4 regions of the Paenibacillus nicotianae genome follow, and region 2 is predicted to be linked to each of the others. Evidence: riboswitches for the same ligand, from Rfam matches in the RefSeq annotation. Region 2 holds a riboswitch; each other region holds the start of a gene.
What was found. Region 2 has a riboswitch for thiamine pyrophosphate ahead of ACFSGI_RS09245 (thiamine phosphate synthase). Riboswitches for the same ligand answer to the same signal wherever they lie in the genome.
Positions count from the first base shown of each region.

Region 1: linked by a shared signal. The riboswitch ahead of thiM (hydroxyethylthiazole kinase) and the one ahead of ACFSGI_RS09245 (thiamine phosphate synthase) in region 2 are both predicted to bind thiamine pyrophosphate.
Region 3: linked by a shared signal. The riboswitch ahead of ACFSGI_RS00530 (ABC transporter substrate-binding protein) and the one ahead of ACFSGI_RS09245 (thiamine phosphate synthase) in region 2 are both predicted to bind thiamine pyrophosphate.
Region 4: linked by a shared signal. The riboswitch ahead of tenA (thiaminase II) and the one ahead of ACFSGI_RS09245 (thiamine phosphate synthase) in region 2 are both predicted to bind thiamine pyrophosphate.

Region 1 covers NZ_JBHUGF010000010.1:3,205,794-3,210,616, reverse strand. Annotated here, with positions in the region: gene ACFSGI_RS18260 (TetR/AcrR family transcriptional regulator) at 1-154, opposite strand, end outside; gene ACFSGI_RS18255 (DUF1129 family protein) at 307-975, opposite strand; gene ACFSGI_RS18250 (alpha/beta hydrolase) at 1,124-1,954, shown strand; TPP riboswitch at 2,061-2,163, shown strand; gene thiM (hydroxyethylthiazole kinase) at 2,258-3,061, shown strand; gene thiD (bifunctional hydroxymethylpyrimidine kinase/phosphomethylpyrimidine kinase) at 3,106-3,927, shown strand; gene thiE (thiamine phosphate synthase) at 3,911-4,582, shown strand.
Region 2 covers NZ_JBHUGF010000010.1:1,125,392-1,130,214, reverse strand. Annotated here, with positions in the region: gene thiS (sulfur carrier protein ThiS) at 1-176, opposite strand, end outside; gene ACFSGI_RS09250 (NAD(P)/FAD-dependent oxidoreductase) at 167-1,525, opposite strand; gene ACFSGI_RS09245 (thiamine phosphate synthase) at 1,549-2,184, opposite strand; TPP riboswitch at 2,433-2,542, opposite strand; gene ACFSGI_RS23245 (ATP-binding cassette domain-containing protein) at 2,724-3,617, opposite strand; partial or broken gene ACFSGI_RS23240 (ATP-binding cassette domain-containing protein) at 3,692-4,280, opposite strand.
Region 3 covers NZ_JBHUGF010000001.1:113,346-118,168, reverse strand. Annotated here, with positions in the region: gene ACFSGI_RS00545 (bifunctional 2',3'-cyclic-nucleotide 2'-phosphodiesterase/3'-nucleotidase) at 1-753, opposite strand, end outside; gene ACFSGI_RS00540 (aspartyl-phosphate phosphatase Spo0E family protein) at 1,088-1,264, opposite strand; gene ACFSGI_RS00535 (pyridoxamine 5'-phosphate oxidase family protein) at 1,558-1,974, opposite strand; TPP riboswitch at 2,213-2,324, shown strand; gene ACFSGI_RS00530 (ABC transporter substrate-binding protein) at 2,443-3,480, shown strand; gene ACFSGI_RS00525 (MTH1187 family thiamine-binding protein) at 3,506-3,796, shown strand; gene ACFSGI_RS00520 (ABC transporter permease) at 3,805-4,602, shown strand; gene ACFSGI_RS00515 (ABC transporter ATP-binding protein) at 4,589-4,823, shown strand, end outside.
Region 4 covers NZ_JBHUGF010000011.1:175,143-179,965, forward strand. Annotated here, with positions in the region: gene rluF (23S rRNA pseudouridine(2604) synthase RluF) at 1-10, opposite strand, end outside; gene ACFSGI_RS19530 (TIGR01777 family oxidoreductase) at 131-1,027, opposite strand; TPP riboswitch at 1,199-1,302, shown strand; gene tenA (thiaminase II) at 1,455-2,141, shown strand; gene ACFSGI_RS19540 (ECF transporter S component) at 2,159-2,755, shown strand; gene ACFSGI_RS19545 (ABC transporter ATP-binding protein) at 2,733-4,331, shown strand; gene ACFSGI_RS19550 (energy-coupling factor transporter transmembrane component T family protein) at 4,328-4,823, shown strand, end outside.

The DNA of each region.
Region 1 (4,823 bases), 2.1 Mb from region 2:
GTAATCCGTTCACATGATTATACAGAGAAGGCGAACGAACTCCTAGCTTTTGAGCTAATATCGTAAGTGTAACTTCGTTCAATCCATGTTCATCTGCTAACGCTGTAGCTGCTTGCAAAATAGACTGAAGAGTAAGACCGGTGCGAGGTGGCAAAGTATAAACCTCCTTCAACTATAACTATACCTATTCGTATGATATGAATATGATTCGTTTATAAGCTATCTGTATTCACAAATCGTATTTATTGTAAGCGATAAAGGATATGTTTAGCAAAATAAAAAGAAATCTATCATCTTGCATCTATCTTATTTGCGCATAAAAATAAATTTCTGTCCTACGACACCGATAACGAATAGCACTAAGCTTACCCAGGGAGCAATCGTAATCACAGGCATCACTTCACGTAAAAAGATTCCTACACCGAAAATCAGTACCAAAATAACCAGATACGTTAAGATAGCACGCGCATTAATTTGCATACCCGGCTTGGTCGTATCGCTTTGTTCAACAGGCTGATCGGTGAAGCGTGTAAGCATTTCGACTAAAGCAATCGAACCCACAGCTACAATAATCAGAGTCGCTACATTGATCTGCCCCACAATTCCTGAATCGCTAATACTGATTCTGAATAACCCCATTAATGCTTGAATCAGAAATACCCATGTTAGCGCTACCCACGGAATCATCAAATAATACATAGGCTTGCTCAACTGCCGTTTTTCGGGTAGATTACGAATTAATACATTGCCGTATTCTATCGATTCTTTACCGAATAATTGTTTGGCAGTTTTGCCTTTTTTCTGGGCTTCTAATAAATGATGACCCATTTCTAAAAGTAATTCTTCGCCTGCTTCACGATCAATTCGTGCATCCCGTACATGTACAATAACATCATCATAATAATCCAAATTTTCTGGTTTTAGCTGATCTCGTACTACATTAATATCTTTAACCATTTGGCGTATTGAACTCATGATTCATTCCTCCATTCTCGTTGTTCGAAGCTACTATTTTGCCATACTTTCCTTGCGTTGACAATGATCTAACGTTAATGATAATATGGTTGCAAGATTAAAACACATTAAACTGATCGGAATTGTTTATTTAAGAGGAGGAATCATCATGGAACGCAATATCGTCATTCGACATCACGACTTGGATCTGACAGCTAGTATTCATTATCCTGAACAGGAACCACAATTAGCAGGACGAGGCAAAAGCCGTACACCGCTGATTGTAATCTGCCATGGTTTTGTTGGCAGCCGTATCGGAGTGGATCGCTTATTTGTTAGTACAGCACGTGAATTGGCGGCTGACGGTTATATGGTGGTTCGCTTTGATTATGCAGGTTGCGGTGAAAGCGGCGGCGACTATGGCAAAGAAGGATTAGAATCTATGGTCGCTCAGACTCGTACTGTACTTGATTATGCGATGACTTGCAGTGATATTGATCCGACACGCGTCACATTGATCGGTCATAGTCTGGGTGGCGCTGTAGCTATTCTTACTTCTGTACGTGATCATCGGGTCAAAAGCTTAATCCTTTGGTCAGCGGTAGGGCATCCATTTAACGATATTATCAAATTAACCGGTCGTGACAAATACGATCAAGCTGTTATCGAAGGGCAAGCAGATCATTTAGGGTATTCCTTTACACCTGTATACTTTGATTCGCTGGGCAATTTCCAACCGTTTCAAGAAGCCAAGCAATTTGGTGGCGATGTGCTTGTAATTCATGGTACAGGAGACGATGTGATTCCGGTAGATTATGCCTTTTTGTATCAAAAAGTATTCTGGACACGTTCGGAAGGACGTTGTGATAAAGAAATCATTTTTCAAGCCGATCACACATATTCCAACGGATCACATCGCCGCGAACTATTGGACAAAACCCGTCAATGGCTCACCGAACGCAACGTCGCTCAGACCGATTGGCAACACTGGATGATCTAAGCGCTTATATTTCCAAGCGCCTATATAGTAAGATATTAACCAATTTCTTATGCTTTACCAGATCATTCACCAGTGGTATGGTAAGAAAGAATAATCGAATAGTTACTGATTTCACTAGGGGAGCCTGTTGGCTGAGACGAAAATAGATTTTCGGACCCTTGGAACCTGATCTGGATCATACCAGCGGAGGGAAGTGGAGGCTGAATTTTCACTCATGTTGTTAGTATACCTGAATGAATGTTTGACCCATTTGTCTCTTCTGGAGATGGATGGGTCTTTATTACGTTATAGGAGGCAATATCGATGACTTTTCTAGCCAAAGTACAAGCGCAACATCCACTGATTCACAATATTACCAATATGGTTGTCACTAATTTTACAGCAAACGGCTTGCTGGCTTTGGGAGCTTCTCCTTTTATGGCATATGCGCATGAAGAAGTAGCCGATGTTGCAGCGATGGCGAACGCGGTCGTACTCAATATGGGTACGCTCGATCCTTACACTGTCGAATCTATTCAACGTGCAGGGCGTTCAGCGAATCAAGCAGGCGTGTCTGTTGTATTTGATCCGGTAGGTGCTGGAGCAACGTCATATCGTACACAGTCGGCTTTGCAGATTATCGAACATGTTCAAGTAGATGTGTTACGTGGCAATATCGCCGAAGTGGCTCATGTCATTGGTCAACCCTGGGAGATCAAAGGTGTAGATGCAGGAACCGGTGAAGGCAATTTGATACAGATCGCAGAGCAGGCTGCCACACAATTAAAGTGCATTGTAGCGATCACCGGCGAAAAAGACGTCGTCACAGATGGACAGAGTACGTATATTATCGCCAATAGTCACAAGATACTAACGCAAGTCACAGGCGGAGGCTGTTTATTAAGTGCAGTGGTCGGTGCATTTATCGCAGTAGCCGATCCAACACAAGCTCAAGAGCGCCTGCAAGCTGTAGCAGAAGCTTTGGCATTTTACGGTATCGCCGCAGAGATCGCCTATGAACAGACAGCAGGGCAAGGCACAGGCAGTTTTCAAGTACAATTTATCAATCAATTGTCTCTCGTCACTCCCGAGATCGTAGCTACACGAGCCCTAATCACTTTATCTTAGAGCATACTGCTGAATATATTTACACTATAAAGGAGTGAGACAAAATGAGCGTGTATCAAGCATTGACGATTGCAGGTTCAGATAGTGGTGGAGGGGCAGGGATTCAAGCTGATCTCAAAACATTTCAAGAACTCGGGGTCTATGGCATGTCTGTTATCACAGCTATTACCGCGCAGAATACTACAGGTGTACAAGGTGTCTATCCTGTAGAGATTGAAGGGATTGTACAGCAATTGGATTCGATCGGAACAGACCTACAACCTCGCGCGGTCAAAACAGGCATGTTATTTAGTGCTGATATTATTCGTCATGTTGCTGAAAAAGTAAAACAGTATCAGTGGCAACATCTGGTGATTGATCCGGTGATGGTCGCTAAAGGAGGATCGGTACTGTTACAACAAGAAGCATTGCAGGCATTGATCACTGATCTGATTCCACTGGCTGAGATCATCACGCCTAATTTGCCAGAAGCCGAGTTACTGACAGGTCTAGCGATTACCAATCTACAGCAACGCGAACAAGCCGCCAGACAATTGATAGAGATGGGAGCAACGTATGTAGTGATCAAAGGAGGACATGATACTTCCACTTCTACCGTTATTGATCTGTTGTACGATGGGCAGCGATTTGATTATTTGGAAAGTGAGCGGATCGATACACCTCATACGCATGGAACAGGATGCACCTTTTCAGCGGCATTAACAGCAGAACTTGCCAAAGGACAATCTATTCACGAAGCTGTACATACCGCCAAGCAATTTATTCAAGCAGCAATTGAAGATGGACTCGGTATCGGCTCCGGTCATGGGCCTACCAATCATTTTGCTTATCAACAAAGGAGAAAAGTCTATGATCACCAAGCCTGATATTCTGCATATCCGCCAGTATTTACGTCTGTATCTGGTTATGGGGAGTGTGAATTGTACCCGACCACCAGAAGAAGTATTAACATCTGCCATTGCAGGCGGAATCACTCTTTTTCAATTTCGCGAAAAAGGGGTCGGTGCTTTAACAGGACAAGCGTATTATCAGCTTGGAGAACGTCTACAACAGATATGCAAAACGCATCAGATTCCGTTTATTGTAAATGACGATATAGAGTTAGCAATCGCTCTGGATGCGGATGGGATTCATGTAGGACAAGACGATGCACCCGCAGAGGGGATTCGGGCACGTCTAGGATATAACAAAATGATCGGCGTATCTGCTCATAACGTAACTGAAGCTAGACAAGCGATTCAAGATGGCGCTGATTATTTAGGCATAGGACCGATCTATCCTACAATCTCCAAAGCTGATGCGCAAGCCGTACAAGGAACAAGCACAATTACAGCCCTCAAGAACTATCATATCGATATTCCAGTAGTTGGTATTGGAGGGATTCACGCACATAATGCCGAGCCTATCTTTACTGCTGGTGCTGACGGGATTGCTGTCATATCTGCGATTGCAGGGCAGGACAATGTCGAGCAAGCGACTCAACAATTAAATACATTAACTCGGCGTTTGATGATAAATTAAGCAAAATGCTATACCAGATTTTAAATATAGCAAATCATTCTGCGCTGTACATTTATTGTAAAATACAAAAAAGTCATTCTGTCTACCAGATGAGAAGATTGGTAGATAGAATGACTTTTAAAGTGAAATGCTAATTTGTTTTTGTATGTTACAGTAGGTTCTCTCTGTGATACATGATCATGATCTGAATGTTACTGCGAATAACAACGATCACTTTCTAGATCAAAAGGTACTTGGTTTG
Region 2 (4,823 bases):
TCTAATATGTCTTTGTCTGCCAGCGTAATATGCGGGTGCTCTTCTTTTTGTAAAATGTGTTGGTTATGCTCTACAATCACTGTTTTGTGACCTAGTGATAAAGACTCTAGCAATTTGGATACAGTATTGTGTTCAGGCTCTATATATTTGAGATGACCGTTGATAATCAGTTCCATGTAGTGACTCCTTTCCGTATAGCTAGATCACTGCATTTTTGCAAAGCCCTTGCCGGAGCAAAACAGTCTGGAATATGCGCTGTATGATTGGTTATCAAAGCTTGTGCCATATATTTTGCTGTGCCAGCCGCTAGTAAAATACCATTACGATAATGACCTGAAGCTGTCCATAAACCAGTAATCGGCTCGATCCGACCCAAATAAGGCAATTCATCCGGTGTTCCCGGTCTTATACCTGACCAACACCTTACAAAAGTTGCTGAGCCTATTGCAGGCAAATATTGTTCAGCTTGAGATAATAACTGAGCGATAGCCGAAATCTCTACATTTGTATCGATTCGATTAGGTTTACTGGTAGCACCGATCCAGAGTCGATGATCACTTTTGGGAATAATATAAATCCCTTCTCCATAGATCGTATGTCCAAGCCATTTTGAAGGAGTACTGACTTCGATTAATTCGCCTTTGATTGGAATAAAAGGTAATGTGTATTGCTCTTTTGCTAGCAGTTGTTGAGTACTTATACCTGTTGTCAAAACCACCTGTTCGGCAGATAGATTGCCTTTATTACTAACGACACCTTTAATCTGAGAGGTATTTTGCTGATACAGTAAACGTAAGACTTCTGTTTCTGGATAAAAGTCGACCCCATATTGAATAGCAGCTTGTACAAGCGCTTGATTAAGCAACGCTGGAATTAATTGCGGTTCATCTGGATTGTAGATCATACCTGATGGAGCATACAGTTGTGGTTCTACTTGAGCTAGATAAGATGGACTCCACCACTTTTTGGTATTGGTATTGGTATTGGTATTGGTATTGGTATTGGTATTGGTATTGGTATTGGTATTGGTATGATCAATTGTCTCAATATTAGAAAGAATATCGTTATCGCGAAAAAAATCTTGATGATCCAGTTGATGTTGAGCATTTTGATATTGAGTATTTGAAGATTGATCATTACTGTTTTCCTGTGATTGATCTTCATATAATCGCTCTTCATGTAACAGTTTAGAATCTTTTTCAGTCAAAGGAAGTAAAAATCCCTCTGTTCGCAATCCAATATCTATACCTGTTTGCTCAAGTAGATCAGTAGCAAGCTTGCTATACAGCGATTGACTATAGAGTGCCAAGTGATGCAGTTCTGCATTCATGAAATGCTCAGAATGAGCGGCTAACATGCCACCGGCGGCGCCTGATGCACCAGCAGCGGGTGTGCTTTTTTCAAGTAAAGCTACTTTGACCCCTTGCTGTGCCAGTTCATATGCTAGAGCAGCTCCAATCACTCCTGCCCCTACAACGATTACATCATAATGTTTAGTATTGAGATTGGATAAATGACCCATCATCTCATTCACTTCTTTCTTTGTAGTTATAGATTGGTAGATATCATATTTTGAATACTTGCATGATATTGCTGACAGACATGTTTAGGATGATCTGCTTGGAAAATACCAGACATTACTGCAATTCCTTTAGCGCCTGTTTGATAAATATCCTGACAATGTGATGGCTGAATACCACCAATTGCAATGACAGGTATAGATACTGCATGGCATATTTGTTCCAATTGAATCAATCCTCGCGGAGATAGATCAGGCTTAGACGTAGTAGAATAGATATGTCCATAAAAAATGTAATCTACTCCTTCTTGCTCTGCTCGTAACGCTTGATCTATGTGATGAACAGATCGTCCTACTTTCCATACCAACGGGGTTTTATCATCATTAGCTAGATAAGAATTTTTTTCTGAGTGGTAAGACATATTTTCGCTTAAATGTACTCCTCCGAGCTTCATATCTACTGCTAATTGTGGTCGACTATTGATCCGTAATTGCGATCGCGGAACACCTTTGTCTATCAGTTGTTGAATCGTATCAACGATCTGAAGATCAGACCACTTTTTTTCCCGAATATGAATAACAGTCACCCAGGGGGATATCTGTGATGCTATCTCTATCAGTTCGGTCATCGACTGCTGACCAGTACTAATCGCATGAAGTTCCATGCTAAAAACATCTCTCCTTTACACAAATAGATAGAATAAAACACAAAAAAGCCACTTCTTTATTACAAGAAGTGGCTAGTATAGATCTAGAAAATAATGATCGATATTTCCGATCAAACAAGATTATTTAGAAAGAACGGAAATTGTATAATCTGTAGTAATAGCCTAGTCAGTAGATGATTACTACTGTCTATTCTTGATTACTTCATCGACTTGATCGTCTAGATTATTTTGTATGCAATATTTCCGCAACTCTGCTACCACTTCCCTACGCTGGTATGATCCAGATCAGGTACAAAGGGTCCGAAAGCAATATGTGCTTTCATCTCAGCCTCAAACGGCCCCCCTAGTGCATTCAAGCTATTCAATTTGTTATTCATCTTAGCAAAGACTATTCAATAAAGCAAATGATTCTAACACTTTATACAAAGCACTGAGAAAGATAACCAAATACATACTTGATCAATTCATCTTATCAAATACAGTATCAACATTAATGATTATAATCCGCAATTACAGCTTCAAAAGACTAAAACTTTTTATTTTGCTTTCGCTTCAGACCACTCTTCAACATCCCAAATTTTAGTAACCCAGTCTTCATAAAATTCAGGTTCGTGAGACACAAGCAATACTGTGCCTTTATATGCTTTTAACGCGCGTTTTAATTCATTTTTTGCATGTACATCCAAGTGATTAGTTGGTTCATCAAATAATACCCAGTTGCTTTCACGCAGTAATAGTTTGCACAAACGTACTTTCGCTTGTTCTCCACCACTTAACATACGCATTGGACGCGTAATATGCTCATTTTTCAGACCGCAACGTGCAAGATGACCACGCACTTCATTTTGACTTAAATGTGAAAATTCATTCCATACTTCATCAATCGGTGTCAATTGATCTGGACGTACTTCCTGCTCAAAATACGCAGAATGCAAATAATCACCAAGATATGTTTTACCACTTACCGGTTGAAGTTTACCAAGAATCGTTTTGAGCAACGTTGATTTACCTACACCGTTACAACCAACGATCGCAATTTTTTCGCCACGTTCAATATTCATAGTCATTTTAGGCAATAACGCATGTGTATACCCAATCTCAAAGTCTTTACCTTCAAAGACTGTTTTGCTACTGGCACGAGCTTCTTTGAAATTAAATGTTGGTTTGGCAAATTCTTCTGGTTTGTCGATTCGTTCAATACGATTTAATTGCTTTTCACGACTTTTTGCACGACCTGATGTAGATGCACGTGCTTTATTTTTTTGAATAAATTCTTCTTGTTTTTTGATAAAATCTTGCTGTTTCTCAAATGCTTCAATATGTTGATGCTTTTGAATATCAGCCATTTCTAGGAACTTATTATAATCAGCTGTATAGCGATTTAATTTAGCAAATTCCAAATGATAAATGACATTAACCACTTGATTCATAAAATCTGTATCATGCGAGATCAATACGAAAGCATGTGGATATTCTTGCAAATAACGAGTTAGCCATTGAATATGTTCTACGTCCAGATAGTTGGTAGGCTCATCCAGCAACAATACATTAGGCTTTTCCAGTAACAGCTTGGCAAGCAGTACTTTGGTACGTTGTCCACCGCTCAAAGCTGTTACGTCTTTATCAAGTCCAATAACATTGAGTCCAAGACCGTAAGCCATATCTTCAACTTTGGTATCTAACAGATAAAAGTCTCCGATTTCCAGTTGCTCTTGAATATCACCCATTCGTTCTAACAATATTTCCAATTGTTCTGGGGATGCTTCACCCATCTGATTGGTGACTTCATTTAACTCTTGTTCTAATTCTAGCAATGGCAGAAAAGCATCTTTCAGCACATCACGTACAGTTTTTCCTTCTGTTAACTTGGTATGCTGATCTAAATAACCATAACGTACACGCGGAGCCCATTCGACTTTACCGCTATCTTTTAACAGTTTACCTGTCATAATATTCATCAATGTTGATTTGCCAGCACCATTTGCACCTACTAAGCCTACATGCTCTCCAGCAAGCAGACGAAAAGATACATCCCGAAATAATGTTCGGTCTCCAAAATTATGTGTTACATTTTCTACTGATAACAAACTCATACTAAATAATGCTCCTGTCTATGTTAAATATCTCTTTTTTAAATATACACCGTTACAAAATTGCTACAGAGTGTATTGTAACATAAGCAGAAGCTGTCTAGAACTGAAAATTTTCATTTTTTTACATTCATTTTCTGATTGATAGAATAAATGTATACTTTTACGAATAGTTTGAGAGAATTAAAGTAATCTTATTATCGTTAAAGATTTTTGTCATTCTATGAAAAGATCAAGAATCTATTACTTACTTTTAAGAATTAAATTTAACTGCAAGTTGTTACTTTAGAAGTAAGTTGCATTAATTTTAAGACATAGCTTGTTGAGAATATTATAAACCACTGAATACTTTGAAATTGATTTTGACTTTAGTTAATAAACAGCCTAGTATAAAAAAGAACCTTGGGGTTTATTCCTGATTTCTAAGGAGGAATTAAAAGGCTATGAAAATGTTTTTACAAAGTCACTTTCAAAATTAATGAACTCTCCCAAAGTATTGTTTTTATAATGTTACTTTGCTATTTGCAATACTAAATTTGAGGGAGT
Region 3 (4,823 bases), on a different contig from region 2:
AAAACCAGAATGCGGAACAGCAATAATAATATCTGCGCCTTCTGCTTTCATTTGTGGAATAAATTTGTTCGCTGTTTCAACGATATCTTTGGCAACCACTTTCCCCGACAAGTTTGCGCTATCCCATTGCATAACTTGTGGAGGTACGAAGCCGATAACACCTACTTTAATAGTATGTTTGGCTCCACTTTCATCGGTTACTTCTTTATCCAAAATCAAGTAAGGCGTAAAGTAGTTTTTCTCGCCTTTGCCTGTACCATCATCTGTATAAATATTTGCATTTACATACGGGAAGTTAGCGCCTTTGATAGCATTACCCAAGAAATCCAGACCATAGTTAAATTCATGGTTACCGATATTTCCTGCATCATATCCCAATTGGTTCATCGCTTTGTAGACAGGATGCACTTCGCCTGCTTTTAAAGGATTAACTTTGGCTACATAATCACCTAACGGATTACCCTGCAATAGATCACCATTATCAATCAATACACTATTGGTTGCTTCGGCACGCGCATTTTTGATCAATGTCGCTGTTTTGGCATATCCGTATTGATCTGTGGCTGCATCTGAATAGTAATCATAGTTCATCACGTTCACATGAATATCTGTCGTCTCCAACAAACGCAATTTCACTGTAGCTTCAGAAGAAGTGGCTTCGGCTGCAAAAGCAGGAACTGCCGACACTGCAAACAATTGCAGCGCTGCGATGACAGTAATTGCTTTTTTAAATGTTTTGTTTCCCAAATTCAAAATAAAAAACCCCTCCCAAATATATTCGCATTTGCTCCACCTTTTCCTATATAATCTCTTCGCCTTATATGTATAACAGCATGACCAAACAGTGACACTACACTTTACATGCTGATTTTTAGAAAAATCATATCTAAAATCATGATTTAGAGTAGGCAGATATATAGGAAAAAGGCTACCAAAAGAAACGCATGATAGAATTGTATACTATCGGCTGATATATTTGAAGGGTTATTAGTTCTATTTTTTATGAAAATAAGATTTAATTTGCGAAAAATCCTATAATTTACATGATTATGTCATGTTTCTTTTCATAATTGATAATTTATTAAGACTAAGGTGTTAAAAAATTAGTATTTCGATCTTTATATTGAAAATACATATCTAAAATTCGATCTAATTGTTCTGATTGGTCTAACACACGATAATCGCGCATACCATGTTCTTCTGCCATCTGGTTCAATATGCGGCGTTCCTGCTCAATCTGTTGTTCTATTTGTTTTAAGTTCAAGGAAACCACCTCCAGTATATTTCCTTATATCTTGCTATACATGGAACTCTCATTTTCTTCCATCATCGTCAATTTACAGATTATCCTATAGAATATTTCTATATACCTTTTTATACCTTATTTGAGTATACCTTATCAAGTTCCTCAAGTACCTATTTTATCCTTTTTATGGAAAAATAAAGACGAAAAAACTCGGAATTTGAATTTTGCAGTCATTCTCTTGTTTCGCAAATTTCAAATTCCGAGTCGTTTATGTGATGACTGCAATACTGAACACTTAAAGCTTGATCAGATTACGCAGTCCACGTTTTTTTGTTACCGTCTTGATCTGTATATTCAATCGTTTGTGGTTTGATATCTAAGATCACATAATCAGGATCTTCTGGACCGGAGAACCATTCTTTAAATTCTTCTTTCCAGACACGTTTTTTCAATTCGTCATCGGTAGATACAGCACTTACACCTTCGATTTCAACGACTTGATTAGTGCCGCCTTTTTCATAACCCAACAATACATAACAGTTCGGATTTTTTTCTAACTCTTCGACTTTATGTGTTTTACGGTTTGTCGCGAGATGAATATTTAAGCCTTCGTTATATAGTGCCATGTAGCGTACTTTAGGTTTGTCATTTTCTACTGTACCTAGTGCGCAAAATGGATTACCTTCTAAAGCGGTCAAAATGGCTTGTTCTTCAGCTGTTTTACTCATGATCAATCTCCTCCTGTATATAAACGTATGGGTATTCAATATCTGTATCTATGTATATCGATTCGATACGTATAGAAAAATATTGAATGGAACTTTTGTTAGTTACAAACTTCCGTATATGTAAATACCCTTAGACAGCGAGACTGAACCGAAATGCACTCTCTTTTGCTGATGACACCGGATTCTCTTTACTGGACAGTTGATACCCTCTGGTCTATAATTACAATGTAAAAAAACCGCATATGTACAGGGGAGCTAGTTGCAACTGGCTGAGAGTGTATTGTGATAAATACAGACCCTTATACCTGATCTGGATAATGCCAGCGTAGGAAAGTAACAAGTCGTTATATGCTGTACTCTAGCTTATAATTGCACCTATGTCGTCCCGATGGGGGCGTTTTTTTTATGCCTTTTATCCAGTACTACAGGATTGACTATTTGAGCTAGAAGAAAGAAGGATGACTGTTCATGAGAATTCAAAAAAGGTGGCGTCAAAGCTTACCCTGGTTAATGGTAGGCTTATTATGGATCACCACTGCATGTGGTTCAGCAACAAGCACAAGTAATACAGCTAATCCAACAGGATCAACATCTGGACTGAAAGATGTTAAAGTCGTCCTAGACTGGACACCCAATACGAATCATACCGGCTTATATGTTGCTCAAGCTAAGGGCTACTATAAAGAAGCAGGATTAAATGTTGAAATTATCGCTCCTGGTCAAGGGGGAGCAGATACGATGGTTGCTTCTGGTGAAGTACCTTTTGGAATCAGCTATCAAGAAAGTGTAACTCAAGCGCGGGTACAAGGTGTTCCGTTAGTCTCTCTTGCAGCAGTTATCCAGCATAATACATCTGGCTTTGCCGCTCCTACCGATCGCGGAATCAAAAGCCCTAAAGATATGGAAGGCAAATCCTATGGTGCATGGGGATCGCCTGTTGAAGAAGCTGTCATGAAATCGATTATGGATACAGATGGCGGCGATGTCAGCAAAGTCAAAAGTGTGAATATCGGTAATGCGGATTATTTTACAGCCGTACAAAAAGGAATCGACTTTGCTTGGATATTCTATGGTTGGACAGGAATTGAAGCAGAACTTCGCGGGCAACCGTTAGATATGTTATATGTAAAAGATTATTCAGATAAGCTCGATTATTATACACCTGTTATCGTCACCAATGAGAAGCAGATCACTACTGATCCTGCATTGGTCAAATCATTTATGGCGGCAACAAGTAAAGGGTATCAGTATGCGATTGCTCATCCAGACGAATCAGCAGATATTTTACTTAAAGCAGTACCTGATCTTGATCCTGCATTGGTCAAAGCCAGTCAAAAATGGTTATCTCCACGTTATCAAGATGATGCCAAACGCTGGGGCGAGCAAAAACAATCGGTCTGGGCAGGTTATGCAGATTGGATGTTCAAGCAGAAATTGCTGGATAAACCGTTAGATGCAACCAAAGCGTATACCAACGATTATTTACCTGAAGCAACCAAATCATAAATCGATATTTAAGGAGATAACTACTATGGCACATACCCTTCTCAGTATTCAGGTTATTCCCAAAACTCAAGCCGGTGAGAATTCTTACGATTATGTTGATCGGGCAATAGAAGTGATTCAAGCATCCGGTGTGAAATATGAAGTGCATCCACTGGAGACCACGATGGAAGGCGAACTCAGCGAATTGTTGGAAGTGGTTCGGCAAATGCACGAAGCGTTGGTGGAAAAAGGAAGCCCTAGTATTATTTCTCAGATCAAAATTGCGCATAGTCCATCTGGAATCAGTATGGATGGATTAACCGAGAAGTACCGCTAATGTCTACGATGAATACATGGTGGAAACGGTTATGGCCGCCCCTCGGGGCGGTTGTTTTATTACTGATTATCTGGCAACTTGCGACCAGTCTATTCCATATTGAGACATGGATTCTTCCCAGCCCTGCATTGATTGCACATGAAGCATGGAGCGAGAAAGATCGACTCGGCTTGCATACATGGGCGACTTTACAATTGACGCTATCCGGTTTTAGTATCGGTGTTGCTTTTGGATTACTGGTCGCAGGAGTTCTTCATTATATTCCTTTTCTACGTTCAGCCTTATATCCCTTATTGATCTTGAGCCAAAATATCCCTACGATTGCTCTGGGGCCGTTACTTGTGATCTGGTTCGGATTTGGAATATTGTCTAAATTAATTGTTATTATTCTGGTGTGTTTTTTCCCGGTTACGATTGCGGCGCTTAGCGGACTAGCGACAACCGATCGCACGATGCTTAATTATATGCAAATGATCGGTGCTTCTAAACACCAGATTTTTTGGAAATTAGAATTACCTTTTAGCTTACCTTCGATCTTTTCGGGAGTTAAAATTGCTGCTACATATAGTGTGATGGGCGCGATTATCGCTGAATGGATAAGCAGCAGTGAAGGTATCGGCTATTATATGATGTTGCAAAAATCAGCTTTCCGCACCGATCATATGTTTTTGGCAATACTGGTAGTGGTAGTGATCAGTCTTGTTTTATTTATGCTAATTAATATGCTCGAAAAATGGTGTGTTCGCTGGCATCATCCTGTACAAATGCGTGCTGTCAAAGGAGGTTCTAAAGATGTCGCTAAATAAACCTCAACATGCCACTTCATCGATCAACAGCTCTACACCGCTATTAGCGTTACAAGGAATCGGCAAATCTTTTACACAGGGTAAGCAATCGTTACATGTGCTTCAGGAGATTTCACTGCATGTAGAGCAAGGTGAATTTGTATCGATTATCGGCCCTTCCGGTTCCGGTAAAAGCACCCTTTTGCAAATGATTGGTGGTGTAGTGCTTCCCGATCAAGGGC
Region 4 (4,823 bases), on a different contig from region 2:
TAATTCGCACGTCTAAGCACACCTTTAACTCTAATTTTTGAGTCAGCTATTCCGTTATGACTCAAGTCTATCTCTACGATACCCTTTTTTGCTGTATTTTAAAAGTAATGTTCGTCGGTTCTGTATTTGATTATGACTTTGTATGCAAAATATGTTGAAGTGCTTGTTCCAAGCGTCCGTATTTGAACATAAATCCTTCTTTGATCAGACGATTAGGGATCACCCAACGGCTTTTAAGCACTAATTCCGGTTCTGTCCGAATCACTCTAGCTCCGAGATTAAGCATCCACGTAGACGCAGGCAGACCACCTTTACGATGCATCACTTTGCGCATGGTTGCCATCAGTTCTCGATTGGTGACCGGATTCGGAGACGTGCAGTTGAACACGCCTTCAAGGGATTCCCACTCTTGAATAAATAAAATAATCTGGAATAAATCTTCGACATGAATCCAGCTAAACATCTGCTTACCTGATCCTTGATGACCCCCTAATCCAAAGCGAACCAGATTTTTGAAAGGGGTCATCACACCGCCACCCGGTCCTAATACAATAGCGATACGTAGTGCAGCTTGACGGGTATGGGGAAGGCTAAAAGAGAAAAAAGCGTCTTCCCATGCTTTGGCAACGTCTACCGAAAAACCACTACCAATCTCGCCTTTCGTCTCGGTCATCGGGCGATCTTCGGCATGACGATAAATTGTAGCTGTACTGGAATTGATCCAAAGCGCAGGCGGATGTTCACAAGCAAGGATAGCGTTTCCAAGAATCTGTGTGGTTTCGATTCGAGAGTTCATGATTTCACGTTTATTTTGTTCGTTATAACGACAATTGACCGATTTACCTGCTAGATTAATGACCATTTCTGCTCCATCCAGAGCTTGAACAATTGCTTGGTGATCATCCCATGCGATATGTGGAGATTGTCTGGAAATGATCTTCACTTCAATACCCAATGCTGTCAATCTTTTTTCCACATACTGCCCGATAAATCCTGTGCCACCTGCCAGTACTACTTTACGTGTCATCAAGATCAACTCAATTCTATTTAGATATTTAAATCTATTCACTATTCCTTAGTTATACGTATATTTTACACTATTTTATAACCATATAACTGTAAAAAAAGGAAAGATTACTGCGATAATAGCAGTTGACAGTCTGTTCAATCGTGTGTACAGTAAGATGCAAATGAATCGAATGACCACTAGGGGAGCCTTTGTGTAGGCTGAGACGGGAAAATCCCGGACCCTTGGAACCTGATCTAGTTCATACTAGCGTAGGAAAGTGGAGACTGTGCAAGGGTACCTGTACATATACGTACACCTATTCTGCCGCTCCATAACGGAGCGGCTTTTTTGCATCTATTTGTCCATATATTCCAGTAGTGGTCCTTCTTTATTAACCAAGCGTCAGCGTCGCTATCGATGCTTCTATTCTAAGGAGGATACAGTTATGAGTTTTTCACAGGAAATTAGACAGGCCGCAGACCCGATTTTTGAAGCGATTTTTAATCATCCATTTGTACAGGGGATTGCCAAAGGTGATCTGCGTAGTGAGCAGTTGATCCATTATGTAAAGCAAGATTTCGAGTATCTGAATTCTTTTATGCGTATCTATGGAACCGCTATTGCGAAATGTCCAACACGCGAAGATATGGCGATGTTTAACGAGCAGATTTCATTTGTGCTTCATAGCGAAATTCATCCTCATAATAACTTTTGCGAAGTAGCAGGGGTGAAGTATGAAGATTTACAAGGATATGCACTGTCTCCTTCGTCTCATCATTATATTCGGCATATGTTAACCGTTGCTCATGAAGGTGATCTGGGTGATATTTTGGCGGTATTGTTGCCTTGTCCGTGGACGTATTGGGAAATTGGTGTGAAATTATTGGAAAAAGTGAAGCCGGATGCATCCCATCCTTTTTATGATTGGATCAGCTTCTATGGTAATCGTACCGATACAATCACTCATCAATTCTGTGCTCGGTTGGATGAATGGGCAGAGCAGACTACACCTGCACATCGGGCGCGTATGAAAGAGCATTTTCTTCTGAGTTGTCAGTTTGAATATATGTTCTGGGATATGGCGTACACACTGGAAGATTGGCCTGTACCGATGGAGGTTGCGCGCGTATGAGTTCCCCATCGATCTCTATGACATGGAAAATGAAAGAAGTGGTATTAACCGTTATTCTGGCGGTTGCTTGCGGTGTTATTTATCTGGGATGGTCAACGTTATGGATACCGATCTCTGCTTTAGTCGGCCCGGTTGGTGCAGGATTTATGTTCGGCATCTGGATTATTGCAAGCCCGATCGTTGCTTATATTATTCGTAAGCCAGGGGCGGCATTGATCGCTGAAGTAGCGGCTGCGGCTGTAGAACTTTTAACCGGTAGCCATTTCGGATTATCAGCGTTATTGATTGGTGTATTTCAAGGGATTGGAGCAGAGATCGCTTTCGCTCTATTTGGCTACAAACGCTATAACTTGATGACTTTAATGTTATCAGGCGCTCTAGCGGCAGTAGGTGGAGTGTTGTATAACCTGATCGCTAATGGATTCGGCTATTATACACTGCAAGTATTGATGACTACGCTGGTGATTCAGGTGATCAGCGGAATGATTTTAGGTGGATGGTTAGCCAAAATAATTGTAGAAGCTTTGTGCAAAACAGGTGTGCTAGATCAATACGAAATTATGAAAGTACGGCGGAAGAAGGGGAATGCGAATGGAATCGCTTCTAGGGTGTAAAGACCTGTCGGTACGTTTTTATCATCGAGAAGAATATGTATTACATGGCATTCATTTATCGATTGCACGCGGAGAAAAAGTACTGATACTTGGGCCAAGTGGTAGTGGCAAATCGACGCTATTGTCTGCGCTGTCCGGTATTATCCCTGAACATGTAGAAGCCGAAGTGGAAGGCGAGATTCAGTTAGCTCCTCAATGTGGCGTGATGTTTCAAGACCCGGATTCCCAGTTCTGTATGCTTCATGTAGATGAAGAGATTGCGTTTAGCTTAGAAAATCGCTCTATTCCTCATGCTCAGATGGACAAGATGATAGATACGGTAATGAAGCAAGTCGGTCTGAATATAGATCGTCATACCCCTATTGAGACATTATCCGGTGGCATGAAGCAACGGTTAGCATTAGCATGTCTGTTAGCGCTTGAACCAGAAGTGCTTTTTTTCGATGAACCGACAGCTCAACTTGATCCTATTAGTCGCAAAGAAATCTTTCAATTGTTACGTGACTTAGCTTATCAGTACGGTCAGACAATGGTCTTTGTAGAGCATACATTAGATGGTTGTATTGAATGGATGGATAAGGTCATTCTTATGAATGCGCAAGGGCATATTATAGCTCAAGGCAAGCCAGCAGAGATGATCGAGCAGTATCGTACAGAGATGGAAGAAGCCGGAATATGGCAACCGCAATTATTCCCGTATACATGGGAAGAGGTACAAAACCATCCGTCTCATCCATTAGCAAAGCAGTTGCAACAGACATTACAACAACGCCGCACAGCTACATTACATGCAAACGCAATAGACAATCATCCGTCTAATATTATGATCACCGAGCAACTGGACATCGGGTATCGCCAACAATCTGTGATGAGCAATATGAATATCTCTATCCCAACAGGGGAATGGGTAGCGATTGTTGGGGCGAATGGGAGTGGCAAAAGTACATTTCTCAAAAGCTTAATGCGGTTGGAACGTATTCGTAGCGGACAGCTTTACTTTCAAAATATCCTTTTGAAAAAATGGAGTGATCGTGATCTATATGAGCAAGCCGGATTTGTTTTCCAAAATCCAGAACTGCAATTTGTGACTGATACTGTATTTGACGAGATTGCTTTTGGCGGACGGCAACGGAATTGGTCTGAACAAGAAGTAAACACCAAAACCATACAGTTGCTACAAGAATTTGGCTTAGAAGCATATCAAGATCAACATCCATTTACACTTAGTCTGGGGCAAAAAAGACGCTTGAGTGTCGCAACAATGCTACTCTTCGACCAATCGTTACTGCTACTGGATGAACCTACATTCGGGCAGGATGCGCATACATCCGCGGAATTAATCAAGCGACTGCAACAACGGCAAGCACAAGGAACTACAATTGTAATGGTAACACACGATATGGATCTGGTTGATGAATACGCCAATAGAGTTATTTTGTTTGATCAAGGCAAAGTGGTCTACAATGGGGCACCTTATCATCTGTTTGCTCATCCAGAACCAATCGGCCATCATGCGATTATCCCTCCGCTTCATTATCGGTTGCTAGAGCCACAGAAGGAGCGGAGTATTGTATGAAAAGCAATGATTCGTGGTTATCCACCTTGAATCCGACGATCAAGTTGGTAACTCATTTGTTAGTGATGTGTGTATTGATGGCAGTGACTGATCCTCGTATTACGTTATCGATCTGGTTAGTAGCAATAGTGATCGGACTGACTTTGGGCGGTTGGCGGATTCCATATTTGCTCAAACGGTTATTGCCGTATACGATCTTTTTTGTGATGATCTTCTGGATGATGGCGGCTTTTGGTAAAGGGGAGCATACTCTCTGGCAATGGGGATGGTTCCATATAACAGAAGAAAGTCTGAACAATGGTCTCATGATCGCACTGCGGATGCTTGGCTTTGTCACGTATGGATTACTATTTACATCAACCACTGATCTTACTGCTATGATTATGAGTCTGGTGCATCAATGTAGATTATCGCCAAAGTGGGCTTATGGACTGTTAGCTGGATTTCGCTTTATCCCTTTGTTCCAGACAGAACTGGCTCAAATGAAATCAG